Regions from separate parts of the Pseudoalteromonas sp. C8 genome, predicted to be linked through region 1. Evidence: predicted binding sites of a transcription regulator. Region 1 holds the regulator's gene; the other holds the start of a gene.
The links. The regulator LexA, encoded in region 1, represses DNA repair genes until DNA is damaged. The targets are predictions, from matches to a motif close to TACTGTATNNNNATACAGTA.
Positions count from the first base shown of each region.

Region 2: a site for LexA is predicted at 5,410-5,429, ahead of uvrD (DNA helicase II). Genes of this name have one in related genera too.

Region 1 is NZ_WTKT01000019.1:9,385-17,748, reverse strand. It holds gene ctaD (cytochrome c oxidase subunit I) at 1-873, opposite strand, end outside; gene coxB (cytochrome c oxidase subunit II) at 873-2,015, opposite strand; gene lexA (transcriptional repressor LexA) at 2,499-3,116, opposite strand; gene GQR39_RS16265 (PaaI family thioesterase) at 3,284-3,724, shown strand; gene GQR39_RS16260 (hypothetical protein) at 3,725-4,105, opposite strand; gene GQR39_RS16255 (hypothetical protein) at 4,419-5,144, shown strand; gene GQR39_RS16250 (chaperone modulator CbpM) at 5,220-5,540, opposite strand; gene GQR39_RS16245 (DnaJ C-terminal domain-containing protein) at 5,540-6,508, opposite strand; gene GQR39_RS16240 (endonuclease) at 6,740-7,393, shown strand; gene GQR39_RS16235 (S41 family peptidase) at 7,493-8,364, shown strand, end outside.
Region 2 is NZ_WTKT01000018.1:2,431-10,794, reverse strand. It holds tRNA gene GQR39_RS15760 (tRNA-Met) at 856-932, opposite strand; tRNA gene GQR39_RS15755 (tRNA-Met) at 995-1,071, opposite strand; tRNA gene GQR39_RS15750 (tRNA-Met) at 1,151-1,227, opposite strand; tRNA gene GQR39_RS15745 (tRNA-Met) at 1,290-1,366, opposite strand; tRNA gene GQR39_RS15740 (tRNA-Met) at 1,446-1,522, opposite strand; gene cysQ (3'(2'),5'-bisphosphate nucleotidase CysQ) at 1,659-2,462, opposite strand; gene nudE (ADP compounds hydrolase NudE) at 2,455-3,027, opposite strand; gene yrfG (GMP/IMP nucleotidase) at 3,089-3,736, shown strand; gene GQR39_RS15720 (dUTP diphosphatase) at 3,752-4,375, opposite strand; gene GQR39_RS15715 (YacL family protein) at 4,481-4,849, opposite strand; gene GQR39_RS15710 (hypothetical protein) at 4,966-5,190, opposite strand; gene uvrD (DNA helicase II) at 5,494-7,659, shown strand; gene GQR39_RS15700 (GNAT family N-acetyltransferase) at 7,637-8,364, shown strand, end outside.

The DNA.
Region 1 (8,364 bases):
TACCATTGAGGCATAGCCAAAAAGTTTTTTACGAGAAAAGGTAGGTACTATTGTAGATATAATGCCAAAGGCAGGAAGAATCATTATGTATACTTCGGGATGACCAAAAAACCAAAAAATGTGTTGGAACATCACCGGGTCGCCACCGCCTGCGGCATCAAAAAAGCTGGTCGCAAAATACTTATCGGTAAGTACCATAGTGACAGCCCCTGCAAGCACTGGCATTACCGCTATTAATAAAAAGGCAGTAATTAACCACGTCCATACAAATAAGGGCAACTTCATCCATGTCATGCCGGGAGCACGTAAGTTCACTATAGTTACAATCACATTGATTGCGCCCATTATTGAGCTAATCCCCATAATATGTACGGCAAATACAAACAATGCAGTATTGTCATTACTGTATGTTGTAGACAGTGGTGCATAAAAAGTCCAACCAAATGCAGGACCCCCACCAGGCATAAATAACGATGCCAATAGGATTAAAAACGCAAACGGTAAAATCCAAAAGCTCCAGTTATTCATTCTTGGCAATGCCATATCTGGCGCGCCAATCATGAGTGGTATCATCCAGTTAGCAAGGCCTGTAAAGGCCGGCATAACCGCACCAAACACCATAATTAAACCATGCACTGTGGTCATTTGATTAAAAAAGTGAGGATCGACCAACTGTAAACCTGGTTGAAATAATTCAGCTCTGATCACCATGGCCATTCCACCACCAATTAAGAACATGGTCAGCGAAAAAATTAAATATAAACTACCTATATCTTTATGATTAGTTGTGTAAAGCCAGCGTTTAAAACCTTTAGCTGGGTGATGAGCATGATGAGCTTCATTGGCGTTAGGTTGTTCTACTATGCTACTCATTAGTTCGCCTCCACTTTGGCATCAAGTGCTGCCTGTATTTGACTCGGTTGAATAACATCACCCGTATCATTACCCCACGCATTACGTTTATAAGTAATAACCGCTGCTAATTGCTTTATAGATAACTGTTTGGCAAATGCTTGCATTGCCGTACCGGGTCGCCCATGGATAACTACATCAATGTGATCTTTTATATCGCCAAGCACTATAGGGCTGCCTTTAAGTGCAGGAAATACACCCGGTAACCCCATGCCAGTAGGCTGATGACATGCAGCACAATTGGCCATATATACTTGTTCGCCTAAAGTCATTAATTCTTCTTTTGGGAGGGTTTTATCAAGTAATGCGGCATCTGCTAATGCTGCTTTTTGTTTAGCTTGCTTTGCATCTGCAAGCCACGTTTTAAAATCAGCCTCAGATTTAGCGACCACCACAACGGGCATAAAGCCATGATCTTTACCACACAACTCAGCACATTGGCCTCGGTAAGTACCTTCTTCGTTTATGTTCGTCCATGTTTCGTTTATAAAGCCGGGATTCGCATCTTTTTTAACTGCAAAATCAGGTACCCACCAAGAGTGAATAACATCGTCAGAAGTCATTAAAAATCGTACTTTTTGATTTATTGGCAGTACGAGAGGTTTATCAACCTCAAGTAAGTAGTTAGGATTTTTATCTGCAAGATTCGCTATTTCATCTTGCGGGGTAGATAAAATAGAGTAGAACTCTACATCTTCACCCATATATTCATAATGCCATTTCCATTGCGAGCCTGTAATTTTAATAGTGAGATCAGCTTTGCTGGCATCTTCCATTGCAATTAGGGTTTTAGTGGCTGGTACTGCCATAGCAATTAAAATAACAAACGGGATTGCAGTCCAAAGTATTTCTACTTTAGTGCTTTCGTGAAATTGGGCAGGTACAGCCCCTTTAGATTTACGGTGATGAATAAGTGCCCAAAACATAATTGCGAACACTATCACCCCAATCACACAACATATTATAAATATGGTCATGTGCAGCTGATATACATTATTGCTTATATCGGTTACGCCTTTGCGCATATTGTATTGGCTGTTAGCCAAAACTGGGTGCGAAAAAACACATAATATAAGCCACAAGGTAGAGGTCAGTTTACCCATGTGACGGCTCCTTTGATGCTATTGCGAATGCAAAGCGAAGAGGCATACGGCTTAAACGCCAATTCGTTATTTTTATTTTTTTAGTCAATCTCATTTAATATTGATTGGTTTTGCTGCGCCAACAACGGGTTTGTGTATATTGTGTGTTCTCAAAACTAAAAAGCTGTGAGTTATTATTAGCTCAGCACATTAATAATTAGCTAAAAAATGAACAACAAGCAAGTTTTAGTATAAAAAACAATCAGGTGATATTGAGTAATTAATAAAAAATCAGTAACCAACTAGGTAACAGTAAGTTCAAAAGATGAGCAAAACAAAGGGGTTTAACGTATTCGGAGGGGGAAAATATAAGTGCAAAAAAGTTTACAGCTTAAATTGTCAGTGAGCTATTTATGCCCTATTTTTAGTGCGAATTTAAAACAAAAAATGCGTACTAATTAGTACGCATTTATAAAACTGCTTGTTTAAAAGCTATTTTTAAAGTCACATCCAATCAGCGTTTCTTATAACGCCAACGGCTAAGCCTTCAATATTAAAAGACTCATTCTCAAGATCTACTTCAATAGATTCAAAATCGTCGTTTTCAGCATGAAGTAATACTTTACGACCCGCTTTCTCAAGACGTTTTACAGTTACGTCTTCATCTAGGCGGGCAACAATAACTTGCCCGTTTTCAGCGGTTTGAGTACGATGTACAGCAAGTAAATCACCATCCATAATACCAATATCTTTCATGCTCATACCGTTAACGCGTAGTAAAAAATCTGCAGCCGGTTTAAACATTAATGGATCGATTTTGCAGTGACTTTCAACGTGCTCTTGCGCCAAAATAGGTGAACCAGCAGCAACACGCCCTATAAGCGGTAAACCTAATTGTTCTGGCTCTTCTTCTTCAATTAACTGAATACCACGGCTTGCACCTGGTTTCATTTTAATTGCGCCTTTTTTAGCAAGTGCTTTTAAATGTTCTTCAGCAGCATTGGCACTTTTAAAACCTAATGTTTGCGCTATTTCAGCACGTGTAGGAGGCATACCAGTGTCTTTAATAAAAACTTTAATTAGTTCGAGTATTTGAGCTTGGCGGTTCGTTAATGGTCGCATACAACTGGTTTTCCATACAGTACATTTAACTGTGAGTATATACAGTTAAATAAAAATCGCAAATTTAAATTAAGCCTTAAAATAGCCAAAGTAATTTCACTTGTGTACATTTTAGGGATATAACTAAAGCTAGATTTATAAATGATTAAAAAAGCAAAGGAGTCATTATGAGTATTTGGTACCAGCCCATCACTTTAGAGCTGTGCAAGCAGTTAGAACAAGGCATTGATGGCCAAGGAACATTAATGAAAACCATGGGAATAGAAGTCACTGAAATTGGTGATGATTACTTAGTAGCCACTATGCCGGCAATTCCTGAGCATCATAATCCAATGGGAATGGTTCACGGCGGTGCTAACGTTGTACTTGCCGAAACAGTTGCCAGCTATGCAGCTAACTTTGTTGTCGATTTTACAAAATTTTACTGCGTGGGGCAGGAAATTAGCGCAAGTCATTTAAAAGCATCTCGCAACGGCACTTTAACAGCAACGGCAAGAGCGTTTCATATTGGCAAACGTAGTTCAGTGTGGGAAATAAAAATTACAAATAGCCGCAATGAGCTGTGCTGCGTATCAAAAATGACCGCAGCAGTCGTAGAGCGAAGATAGTTACTTTTCGATTGGGTAAATTGTAATTTCCATACCCGCACCAATCGCAGATATACGTAGTAATGTATCTGCATCTAAGGCTTGATTAAAGCACTTAGGTGAAGTGCCTGATTCAAAACCAATATCAAACGTTCTACGTGAACAGCTTAACCATTGTTTTAGCGCGTTACGCGAACACGATTCAATAAGCTCACATATATGGTTTATTGCTTTGTCAGGCGTGTTTACTACACCTGTTGCTTCAATACGCGCTAATTGACGGTATTCGTCTTTGTCATAATGTAAAATCGTCGCGACTTTTTTCAAGTCTGCCACTAGCAAACTAATATCTTGCTTTGATTCAAGCTCAAGATCTACATTTAAAAATTGAATTTCCGACATCGTTTCGTATTTATCCTCTAATAATTTCATTGCAAACTTTAACGCAGTTTTACCGTTATACCAAATCAACTATGCTCTATTAACCACTTTATATAGATATTTCGCAGCTTTTAAGTATTTTTTAGCGTTTAAAGCTAGCTGGATATCAAACACTCAGCTCAATTAAACAAATAAGTCATGTTAGCAATTTAAGTGTAATCTTTTTTATTTTTAAATGATTACAGTAAGCTATAGTTTAAACTGCGACAAAATGTCGCAGTAACTAATCCCATTAATGTAATAAACTAGCCTCTAAAAATAATAAGACTAAAACATGAATAAAAAAATATTTAAGTATGCTCGCAAGTTACATAAATGGCTCGGTTATTTGCTCGCATTACAAATTTTAGCTTGGCTATTAGGTGGTTTAGTCATGAGCGCTATTCCTCTTGATAAAGTTCATGGGGAGCATCTTGCAACACGTACTCTTAATAACCCATTTACGCAGGCTGATTATGTTGCCTCCCTTGACGATATTGCATCTCAGGTGGTTAATCCAACACAAATAATTTTTGAGAACTTCTTAACCACACCTACAATTACAGTAATAAATAAAGATGAACAGCAAAGCTTTAACGGTATAACTGGCCGGCCTTTTGAGCCGCCAACTAAAATACAAATTACCGCAAATGCTAAAGCACACTTACTTATTGATGCTCAAGTGACAAGCGCTGTACTGCTAAAGCAAGGTATGCGAGAAGTTGGATATAAAACCAATGTTTGGCAGGTACAATTTGACGACACATTTAACACAACACTGTATTTGTCAGAAAATAACGGCAGAGTTATCACCGTTCGCAGCACACTATGGCGAATTTTCGACTTTTTTTGGATGTTACATATTATGGATTACGATGAGCGAGAGGATTTTAATAATCCGCTGCTTATTAGTTTTGCAGCAACCAGCGTACTTTTTTGCCTAAGTGGAATATTACTACTTATGCAAAACATACGACTAAAACGATTTATCCGAATTAAAAGTAAGAATAAATCAAAGTAGTCATATTGGTTTTTAAGAACTAGCGCACTCTCACCAAAGAGTAAATAAGCCCGAGGAAGTACCCAAGGGCAGATTTTATTCCAAGTGTTTAAATCGACTCAAATGTCGCTTTAACATTTCGTTTTCGAAAATCAACTCATCACGCTCATCCAGCAATTGTAAAACTAAAGCTATTGCCGACCAATCTAACGAAAAGTCATGTTGAATACGGGCCGCTTTTTTAACTAAGGTCACTGCCGATACCGTAAATTGCCACTGCGTAACATGCTTCCCCTCAATTGGAACCGCAATATTGTGCTCAACTAGCTCATATAAAATTGCTTCGCTAATATCACTACTCAAACATAGCTCTTTGCTAGTAAGTAAATCATCTTTTTGTGTCACGATAATTTGCATTATGGCTTGCTCCAGTTATTACGGGGATCAAAGTGAGCTTTTTCGGCTAATTCTTCCCAAAGTTTTTTACTGGTATCATCAACAGATGTTGGATTAACAATTTTAAGCACAGCAAATAAATCACCTTTGGCTTTTTTACTCATTAATCCCTTACCTTTAATACGCAAGCGTTGACCAGACTGACTATTAGATGGAATAGTTAATTGGATTTTGCCTGCCAACGTAGGTAAATTTATTTTTGTACCAAGAGCCGCTTCCCATGGTGCAAGAGGGACGACTATATTTAGGTTATGACCTTCAACATCAAATAATGGGTGGGGCACTAAACTAATTTGTAAGTACAAATCGCCATTTTGCCCGTTCGCTGACCCTAATCCGCCTTGCCCTTTTAGTCGAATTCGTTCGCCATTTACTGAACCTGCGGGAATTTTCACTTTAAGTGATTTTTTAATTTCAGAGACACGACCACTACTATCTCGCTGCGGTAACATAAACTCAACAGGCTTAACGGTATCAACTAAAGTCTCTTCAAGAAAAATCGGGAACTCTATTTCCACATCTTGTCCTTTTTGCGCGCGAGCGGCGTTACTTCTGCCCTGCCCGGAACGATTGAATCCACCGGCGCCGCCAAACATTGAATTAACAAAATCAGAAAACTCTTGATCGGTTTGAGGATCGCTTTGCTGATAATTACTTTGCGATGAAGCATTGTTACCACCATAATTACCTTGCTGTTGACGAGCACGATTTTGTTGATGACGACGTAACTCGTCGTATTTAGTGCGTTCTTCTTTGTTATGAATGACTTCGTAAGCTTCTGCTATTTCTTTAAACTTATCTTCTGCTTGAGGCTCTTTGCTTACATCTGGATGATATTTTCTGGCTAACTTTTTATAAGCTACTTTAACCGCTTTATCGTCTGCATCAGGCGATATTCCAAGCACTGCATAATAATCAACAAATTTCATTTGCAATCCAAATCCCCATATTGAGTAAGCTTTAAGCATACTCCTTAACGTATAATCTTGTGTGGTTAAAATACGATAAATAGTAAGAAATAAATGAATAGTGAAAATAACTTTGAATAAAAAATTAATCAGGCACTTTTTAGTAATATAAGCGTAGGCCTTAAGTTAACTTTATCTTTTATCTTCAAGGCTTTAAACTGCCTGTTCCTGTAGTTCACATTTGTGATGGATATGACTCGATTTATTCTGGCCTTACTGGCTTGTTGTGTGTGTTTTTCGGTATCTGCCGAACAATTTACCCGTTTTTCAACGGCTAAAAGACATTTAATTAAAACCCTCCCTGACAACGCCAAAAGTATTTACTGCGGTTGTGATATTAAAAAAGAAGGCAAAAAACTCATTCCTGATCCTTCTAACTGTGGTTACATTCCTCGAAATACACTTACCCGCTCAGGCAAAGTAAATGTACGAGCACTACGTATTGAATGGGAACACATTGTTCCGGCGTGGGAATTTGGTCATCAGCTACAATGTTGGCAAGATGGCGGACGTAAAAACTGCCGTAAAGTAAGTGCTAAATTTAGAAAAATGGAAGCCGATATAAATAACTTAGCGCCAGCTATTGGCGAAATTAATGCCGATCGCTCTAATTATCGTTTTGGCATGCTTAGCGAAAACGCCACACAGTATGGTCGCTGCGAAGTAAAAGTAAACTTTAAGCAACGTGTAGTTGAACCGCCTGTTTATGCACGAAAACGTATAGCCGACACTTACGCTTACATGCAGAAAACATACGGTTTAAAAATCTCTGATAAACAGCAAAAGTTATTTAATGCGTGGAAAAAGCAAGCATTTGCAGATACAAGTAGTGCGAGCAAGCTCTAAGCTTTAACACTCATTTACATAAATCAAAGTTATAAATGTTGAATAAACGAGCGAGTGTTGTAATATTTTAAACAACTTATTTACAGAAAGTCCTTAACTATGTTTAAAAATAATAAAACCTCGCTTGCCATTTTTACAGCACTTTCGGGCTTTGCTTTAACGGGTTGTGGCGGCGGAGGCGGTATCGACTCTGCTCCTGTAGTTACCACGCCTATAGTTACAACACCTGTTAGTAGCAGCCCAACATGGACAGCGGCGGTATTTGAGCCCTCTAACGATTTAAAAAACTTTTGCGAAACCCCTCGTACGGGTAACGATCCCTTTAATAACAACAACCCCTACCCAGATCAAGCGGGTTCTGCCCTTTATGAAAAGCTCTGGCTTCGCTCTTGGAGCGACGAAACCTACCTTTGGTATGATGAGATTGCCGATAACGACCCTGAAAGCTTTACAACAGTAGCCGATTACTTCGCTCAATTAAAAACAGAGCAGCTTACCGACTCAGGTGCAAAAAAAGATAACTTTCATTTTTCAGAACCTACTGAAGATTACTTTCAAGAAGCGCAATCGGGCGTTACTTCTGGTTACGGTATAAATTGGGCGTTTATTGGCGATACAGCCGATCGTATTTTACGCGTTGCTTATCTTGAAGATGATTCGCCTGCAAGCCAAATAGGCTTTCAACGTGGTGATACTGTACTTTCAGTTGACGGTGTTAGCATTAATACCAATACAGAGTCGGGTGTAGATACGCTTAACGAAGGTTTATTTAGTCCTACTAACGGCGACTCACATACTATTGTTGTACGCAGTAACGATGGCGCCGAAAAAACATTTAATGTAACCGCTGGTAATATTGAACAAACACCTGTTCAAAATGTTAAAACGATTACAACCGCAAATGGTTCAAGCGTGGGTTACATGCAATTTAATAGCCATATAAGCATTGCCCAAGAAGGGCTTATTGATGC
Region 2 (8,364 bases), on a different contig from region 1:
AGTTTTAAGTAATAACGATTTATTTTAAGTCGTTTATAACTTTTGTGAAGTGTATCTCAGGGGACGGGAGCTTGTGCTTATGAGTAGTGAATGCCTCATGCTGTGAAGACGATCTTTAACCTATAAGCTAAATCACCACACTCATCAAATTTCAGGCATAAAAAAACACGCTTTAAGTGTGTCGTTTCATTCTTATTTATTTCAATGGTTGCGGGAGCCTGAGTTTGTAAAAAGCGGACCGACGACCTTCGGGTTATGAGCCACAATATACACACCAAATTTTAGACATAAAAAAACACGCTTTAAGCGTGCCGTTTCATTCTTATTTATTTCAGTGGTTGCGGGAGCCTGAACTTATAAAAGGTGAACCGACGACCTTCGGGTTATGAGCCACAATATACACACTAAATTTTAGACATAAAAAAACACGCTTTAAGCGTGCCGTTTCATTCTTATTTATTTCAGTGGTTGCGGGAGCCTGAACTTATAAAAGGTGAACCGACGACCTTCGGGTTATGAGCCACAATATACACACTAAATTTTAGACATAAAAAAACACGCTTTAAGCGTGCCGTTTCATTCTTATTTATTTCAGTGGTTGCGGGAGCCTGAACTTATAAAAGGTGAACCGACGACCTTCGGGTTATGAGCCACAATATACACACTAAATTTTAGACATAAAAAAACACGCTTTAAGCGTGCCGTTTCATTCTTATTTATTTCAGTGGTTGCGGGAGCCTGAACTTATAAAAGGTGAACCGACGACCTTCGGGTTATGAGCCACAATATACACACTAAATTTTAGACATAAAAAAACACGCTTTAAGCGTGTCATTTCATTCTTATTTATTTCAGTGGTTGCGGGAGCCGGATTTGAACCGACGACCTTCGGGTTATGAGCCCGACGAGCTACCAGACTGCTCCATCCCGCGCCTGAAATTTGTAGACTTGTTTAAAGTTGCTTACATTACAACTTGGCTTCCAATTAAAGAATTGGTTGCGGGAGCCGGATTTGAACCGACGACCTTCGGGTTATGAGCCCGACGAGCTACCAGACTGCTCCATCCCGCGCCTGTATATTTTAAGTCTATCGACTACTTTATTTTATCTCTTAAGCTAGAGTTTACAGTAACCAAATCATATAAAGAATTGGTTGCGGGAGCCGGATTTGAACCGACGACCTTCGGGTTATGAGCCCGACGAGCTACCAGACTGCTCCATCCCGCGCCTGAAATTTGTAGACTTGTTTAAAGTTGCTTACATTACAACTTGGCTTCCAATTAAAGAATTGGTTGCGGGAGCCGGATTTGAACCGACGACCTTCGGGTTATGAGCCCGACGAGCTACCAGACTGCTCCATCCCGCGCCTGTATATTTTAAGTCTATCGACTACTTTATTTTATCTCTTAAGCTAGAGTTTACAGTAACCAAATCTTATAAAAAATTGGTTGCGGGAGCCGGATTTGAACCGACGACCTTCGGGTTATGAGCCCGACGAGCTACCAGACTGCTCCATCCCGCGCCTGTAATTTCTTTAAAACATTTTCGTAATATTTACGAGCCTGCCTTGAAGAGAGCGCTACTATATAGGAATAAACATTTAATGCAAGGCCTAAACTAATTAAAGTTGTTCAACCGAACAAAAAGCAATCAAATTGCTATTCTGCGCTCAACCTTTGATGCGGATTAATCATTTTTTGCCATTCCCAGTCTGGATGCCCCATCACTATAAAGTCAGGGTTCTCAGTACTCTCGCGTTGGTTGTACGTTAGCGGGTTAAATTCTGCATCGGTAATACAACCACCGGCTTCTTCAACAATAACTTGTGAAGCACCTGTATCCCACTCTCCCGTTGGACCAATTCTTAAAAAACAATCTGCTTTGCCTTCTGCAACAGTACAAGCTTTTAATGAGCACGAACCAATAGCAATAGTTGTAAACTGACTATTTAAATACTGACTCACCGCTTCTATTTTTTGGCGGCGGCTCACTGCAAGCGTCAAGTTCTCTGGCGGCGCTACAGATATTTGCTTATCAATTGAGTTTTCACGTTTAAAGGCACCATTTTTAGCTGTAGCAAAATAAGTCACACCTTTTGCAGGCCAATGAATAACACCAAGCACTGGGTGATTATTTTCAATCAATGCAATATTTACTGCAAAATCGCCACTTTCTAAAATAAACTCGCCTGTGCCATCCATCGGATCGAGTAACCAATAACGCTGCCAATCCTGTCTGTCGGCGAGTGCTGGTATAGGTGTTTCTTCCGACATAATCGGAATATCGGGTGCTAAGACTTTTAATCCAGCAACCAGTACGTCATTTGCTGCTAAATCAGCTTTGGTAACAGGCGTATTATCTGATTTCTCTTGTTGGCCAATATCACCTTTTTTATAAATGGCCATAATTGCATCGCCAGCACGCTCAGCTAATTCAATACACGGTTCGATTAATTTATTCATCGGCAGCTCCAGACGCTAAATACTTATCTAATAATAGCAAAGCTGCAACACTGCGTGCTTCGGTAAAATCTTCTTGGTCTAATAATGACTGCCACTGAGTTAATGGCCACTTAACAACAACAAGCGGCTCTGGTTCGTCGCCAATAAGGGTTTGTGGGTATAATTGCTTAGCAAATAAAATATGCATAGTGGCATTAAAGTAACTCGGCGCCATTGTTACTGTTCTTAATGGTTTAAAATACTCAGCACCAAAGCCAATTTCTTCTTTAAGCTCTCTGTTAGCAGCTTGCTCTGGCGTTTCGCCCGGATCGATTAAGCCTTTAGGAAAACCTAACTGGTAATCGTTTGTGCCCGCACAGTATTCACGTACAAGTAGTAATTCGTTGTCTGCACTTAACGGAACAATCATCACTGCTCCCCGGCCACCGCCGCGAATTCGCTCATACTGACGCTCTTCGTTATTAGAAAACTTTAGCTCTAAAGACTCCACAGTAAACAGGCGGCTTTTAGCGACAACATTGTTACTGAGGATTTGTGGTGGTGTTGGGTGCTTTTTCTGTGTCATTGGCGTTAATTTGCTATCATGGCAGTTAGTTCAATAATAAACCTTATAAGTTGAAATTCCTATGTTAAATTGGTCAAAAATCGATACCGTTTTGCTCGACATGGATGGAACATTACTCGATTTACATTACGACAGTCATTTTTGGCTTAACGTTATTCCTGCGCAACACGCATTAGCAAGGGGCATTAGCCTAGATGCAGCTAAAGCAGATATTTTAAAACGCTATCAAGCTGTGAGCGGTCAAATACAGTGGTATTGTTTAGATTATTGGGAGCAGCAATTAAGCTTGCCTATAATGGAACTTAAACGAGAGTCTCAGCATTTAATTAAAATGCGCGAAGACGTACCTCATTTTTTAACTGAGCTTAAAAAAGCAGGCAAAGAGTTAATTTTACTTACCAACGCCCACCCTGAGAGTGTCATGCTTAAATTTGAGCATACAGCGATTGATAACTACCTAGATGGCGTAGTGTCGACTCATGAATATGGAGTAAGTAAAGAGCAACAAAGTTTGTGGCATAAAGTGCAAGATGACTTAGGCTTTAATAAAAGCCGTACTTTATTTGTAGATGACAGTGTGCCGGTTTTGAATGCCGCACGAGAATACGGCATTGAGCACTTACTTGCAGTTGCTAACCCAGATAGCCAACAACCACATAACGAAATAGCCGATTACCTAAGTGTTACCGACTATCGTAAGATTATCTAACTCAACTTACGTGACTTAAATTTTTGGGTAACGCGCTTCTAGCCCTTGATATACTAACTTTGCAAAATCTGCATGTTCTGTATCAAGGCTTTTAACTACTTCAACTAAATGCTCGTTATCTTCTTGCCCATTCCATTCTTTAATATAGCTACCATCTTTGTAACCGTGATCTTGGCGGAAAAAGTTTAACGTATTTTTACCTACGTAGCCGCGATATAAATCATCAATATCCATACCTATTTGCGCCATACAGCCGGCAAAAGCACCTGCATTAAACGTTTTATCAGCAACAGCAGACGCCGCTAATATCTCTAGTGTTTGTTTAAAGTCATCAGCTTGTTGAGCATTACTAAGCTCAGTTTCAAGTTGCTTTGCTAAGTCTTCGTAGCTAGTTTCGCCGTCAATTCTAAGCGATAGACCAAAATGAAAAATATCAACCAACTCTAAAATAACTTGTTCAGTATCTGGTGTTTGTTTTTTCCACCATTTCCAACCATGATGATCTAGCATTTCAGCACACTCAACCCAAATAGCGCGGTACCATTCAAACCCTTGAGTAAACCATTGCTCATGTACTTTAGTATTCATGGCGTTTTGCATTTCTAGCATCACTACTAGCTTGTTTAAATTGGCAGACATATCAATTCCTGTCGTTTTGGTTGGTGTAATTTTCGTTGGTGTAATAATACAGATAAAATGCTGATTGTGCATTGCTGTATATTTTTATTAGTGTGCTAGTTATGTTTATCGTGACGTCGTAAACTCATGCCATGAATCAATTAAATCAATGAAATCTTCAAAGCCACAACCACTACTTAAACCATTTTCTTCAAGCGCTAAATCGTCATCTTGATACGCTATTAGGTCTTCGCTGTCTTGATGAAGTGCATGGGCTTCAAATAATGCTTCGTCTTTCGTTAATATTAAATCTATTTCTTGGCCTTTTAGCGTTAGCGGCTCATAGCTTGAACTTACCGATGCAATAAGCGCTTGCACCATGGCTACTTTGTCTTTGCCTATTTCTTCGTTTAGCCAGCGACCAATAATAGCGTGTTCACTGCTTATTTTAATACGTAGCCCACTAATAGGGTCGCGAATAAATTGATATTCCATAGGGTTTGCCTGTAAATCTTTAATTGCGTAATTATATACGTAAACGCCCGTAAACCACAGGACATATAAAGTAAAATAGCGCCACATGGGCGCTATTTTACTCAACTTTAAAACCGTTAACTTCGCGATCTATAACGCGCTGCGTCAATGATCGACCATAAGTAAATAATAGGCACAAGTACAAAGCCTACAAGCACATAAATTAGTGCGTAACTTATTATAATAGCGAGTGCAAAAAATATAGCCGCTAAAATACGCCCTTGCACTAACTGCCCTAAACCAGGAAAAAATATATTACATAATGCTGCAATTACGTTACCGCCAGAACCTTGATCTGCCATACTAACCTCTGTATTTATTTAATTTTATAATTATTTACCTACACACTCTATGCCAATTTATTAAAGCTTACAAATCAAATAGTTAAATTAGTCTAGATTTAGAGAGTTGGTAGATTTTGCTAAAATTAGGTCAAATTAGCAATTATTGTTATCCGTTTACACTTTTTTATTCGCTTAATTAATTAGCAAGTTACTCGTTTTGAACACTATTTTATAAATAGCTGTTTATAAAAACAGTATTTTATTTAGCCTAACAAAAACACCTGTTATACTGCCCACAATATTGATTAAAAAGGCGTAACGATGGACGTTTCACAATTACTCGATGGCTTAAATGACAAACAACGCGATGCCGTTGCAGCCCCACTACAAAACATGCTGGTATTAGCAGGTGCTGGGTCTGGTAAAACACGAGTGTTAGTTCATCGTATTGCGTGGCTTATGCAAGTTGAGCAAGCCTCCGCTTACAGTATTTTTGCAGTTACATTTACTAATAAAGCCGCTAAAGAAATGCGTGGCCGCGTTGAAGAAACACTAAAAGCGCCTGTAGGTGGTATGTGGATTGGTACTTTCCATGGTTTATCGCATCGTATTTTACGTGCTCATCACCGTGAAGCTAATTTACCAGAAGCCTTTCAAATTTTAGACTCTGACGATCAGCTTCGGATGATCAAGCGCTTATTAAAATCGATGAATATTGATGATAAAAAATGGCCCGCTAAGCAATTTGGCTGGTACATAAGCGCCAAAAAAGATGAAGCACTTCGCCCTAAAGATATTCAAGCATACGATATTAATGAGCAAATGATGCTGCGTGTTTATGCCGCCTATCAAGAGGCCTGTGATAGAGCGGGCCTAGTTGATTTTGCTGAAATATTACTACGCAGCTACGAAGTGTTAAAAAATAACCCTACGTTACTGCGTCATTATCAGCAACGCTTTGCGCATATGCTCGTAGACGAGTTCCAAGATACAAATACCATTCAATATGCTTGGTTAAAATTACTTGCTGGCGATACTAACAGCATTATGATTGTAGGCGACGATGACCAAAGCATTTATGGTTGGCGTGGTGCTAAAATCGAAAACATTAAACGTTTTTTAACTGACTTTAGCGCAGAAACCATTCGTCTTGAACAAAACTACCGCTCAACAGCGACTATTTTGAAAGCGTCTAACGCATTAATTCAAAATAACTCAGAACGTATGGGTAAAAGCTTGTGGACCGACGGTAACGACGGCGAGCCAATCTCTATTTATGCAGCATTTAATGAGTTAGACGAAGCACGCTTTGTAAGTAGCAAACTACGAAGCTGGTTAAATGCAGGTAATGCCCTACAAGATGCCGCAATTTTATACCGTAGTAACGCGCAATCTCGTGTACTTGAGGAGGCCATGCTGCAAGAAGGCTTAAAATACCGTATTTATGGTGGTATGCGATTCTTCGAACGACAAGAAATTAAAGATGCGCTTTCGTATTTACGCCTAGTAGGTAATCGTCAAGACGATGCCGCATTTGAGCGTGTAATTAATACGCCAGCACGCGGTATTGGTGATAAAACATTGAGCCATATACGAGATTGTGCACGAGCAGAATCGTTACCGCTTTGGTATGCCGCAAAAGCAATTGTAGAACAACAGCACTTATCTGGTCGTGCCTCTGGTGCAGTAAGTAAGTTTGTAGAACTAATCGAACAAATAGAAGATAAAATTAGCGATCTAACTTTGCATGAGCAAGCCAAGTACACAATTCAAACCTCAGGCTTGATGGCAATGTACCAAGCTGAAAAAGGTGAAAAAGGCCGTGCTCGCGTAGAAAACTTAGAAGAGCTAATTAGCGCATGTGACCAGTACGAACTTCCTGAAGACGAAGAATACAGCTCGCCTTTACAAGGCTTTTTAGCACATACATCACTTGAGTCAGGTGAAGGACAAGCAGAAGAGCACGAAGACGCCGTTCAAATGATGACACTTCACTCAGCTAAAGGCTTAGAGTTTCCGTTAGTGTTTATGGTGGGCGTAGAAGAAGGCATGTTCCCTTCTCAGCAAAGTAACGAAGAGTCTGGTCGTTTGGAAGAAGAGCGCCGCCTTTGTTATGTAGGCATGACACGAGCAATGGATAAGTTATACATTAGCCATGCTGAGAGTCGCCGTTTATACGGGCAAGAAAAATACCATAGCCCATCACGCTTTTTACGCGAAATACCTGAGGACTGCGTTGAAGAAATTCGTATTAAAACACAGGTTTCTCGCCCGCCTGCCGCCGGGCGTTTTAGCGCATCAGTTAGCCATGCCGCATTTGAAGACAGTGGCTTTAACTTAGGGCAACGAGTTTTGCATGCTAAGTTTGGTGTTGGTACCGTACTTAATTACGAAGGCAGTGGCGCGCAATCTCGCGTACAAGTTAACTTTGACGACCTTGGCAGTAAATGGTTAGTAACGGCCTATGCACGATTACAAGCTGTATAAAGCTCACCTAAATGAGTTAGAACAACAACTAGCTGGCGCGTATCATCGTCAGCTAGTGTTGATTACGGGCAGCCCTGCTTGGTGTTATGAATTACTTAACTCATTAATAGATGAAAACAATACACTTGTTGTATCAAAGCAGTGCGCGATTAAAAATTCGTACTGGCCTACTCGCACTCACCAAATGTTAGGGCAAGAATTTGCTCATGCTGTTTACGATGGTTTTAGTGGTTTACACCCTGATAAACTTGCAGCACTTACCGGCACCGTTAAAGCAGGCGGTATACTGTTTTTATTACTGCCCGAATTAAATGATTTAGCCTCTTGGCAAGACCCCTCATTAAGTACAGTGCAATCACACGGTCAGAGTATTAACTACAGTTTATTTAATCAACGTTTCGCGACTATTATTAAGCGATTACCCGCTTTTCATTTTAGTGAAAAAAATGGCTGTATTAGTAATCTCGTCAGCTCTGTTATGGATAATAAAATTGACTATCTACCACAGCAAAACTGCGTGGAACAAATAGTAAAAGTAGCTAATGGCCGTGCCAACAGACCTTTCCTCATTAATGCTGATAGAGGTAGAGGCAAGTCGGCAGCACTTGGCTTAGCTGCCGCAAAATTGACTGATAAAAAAGTAATTATTTGCAGCACTCAGTTTAAAGCGACCCATAGTAGCTTTAAACATTTAGCCAACGAGTT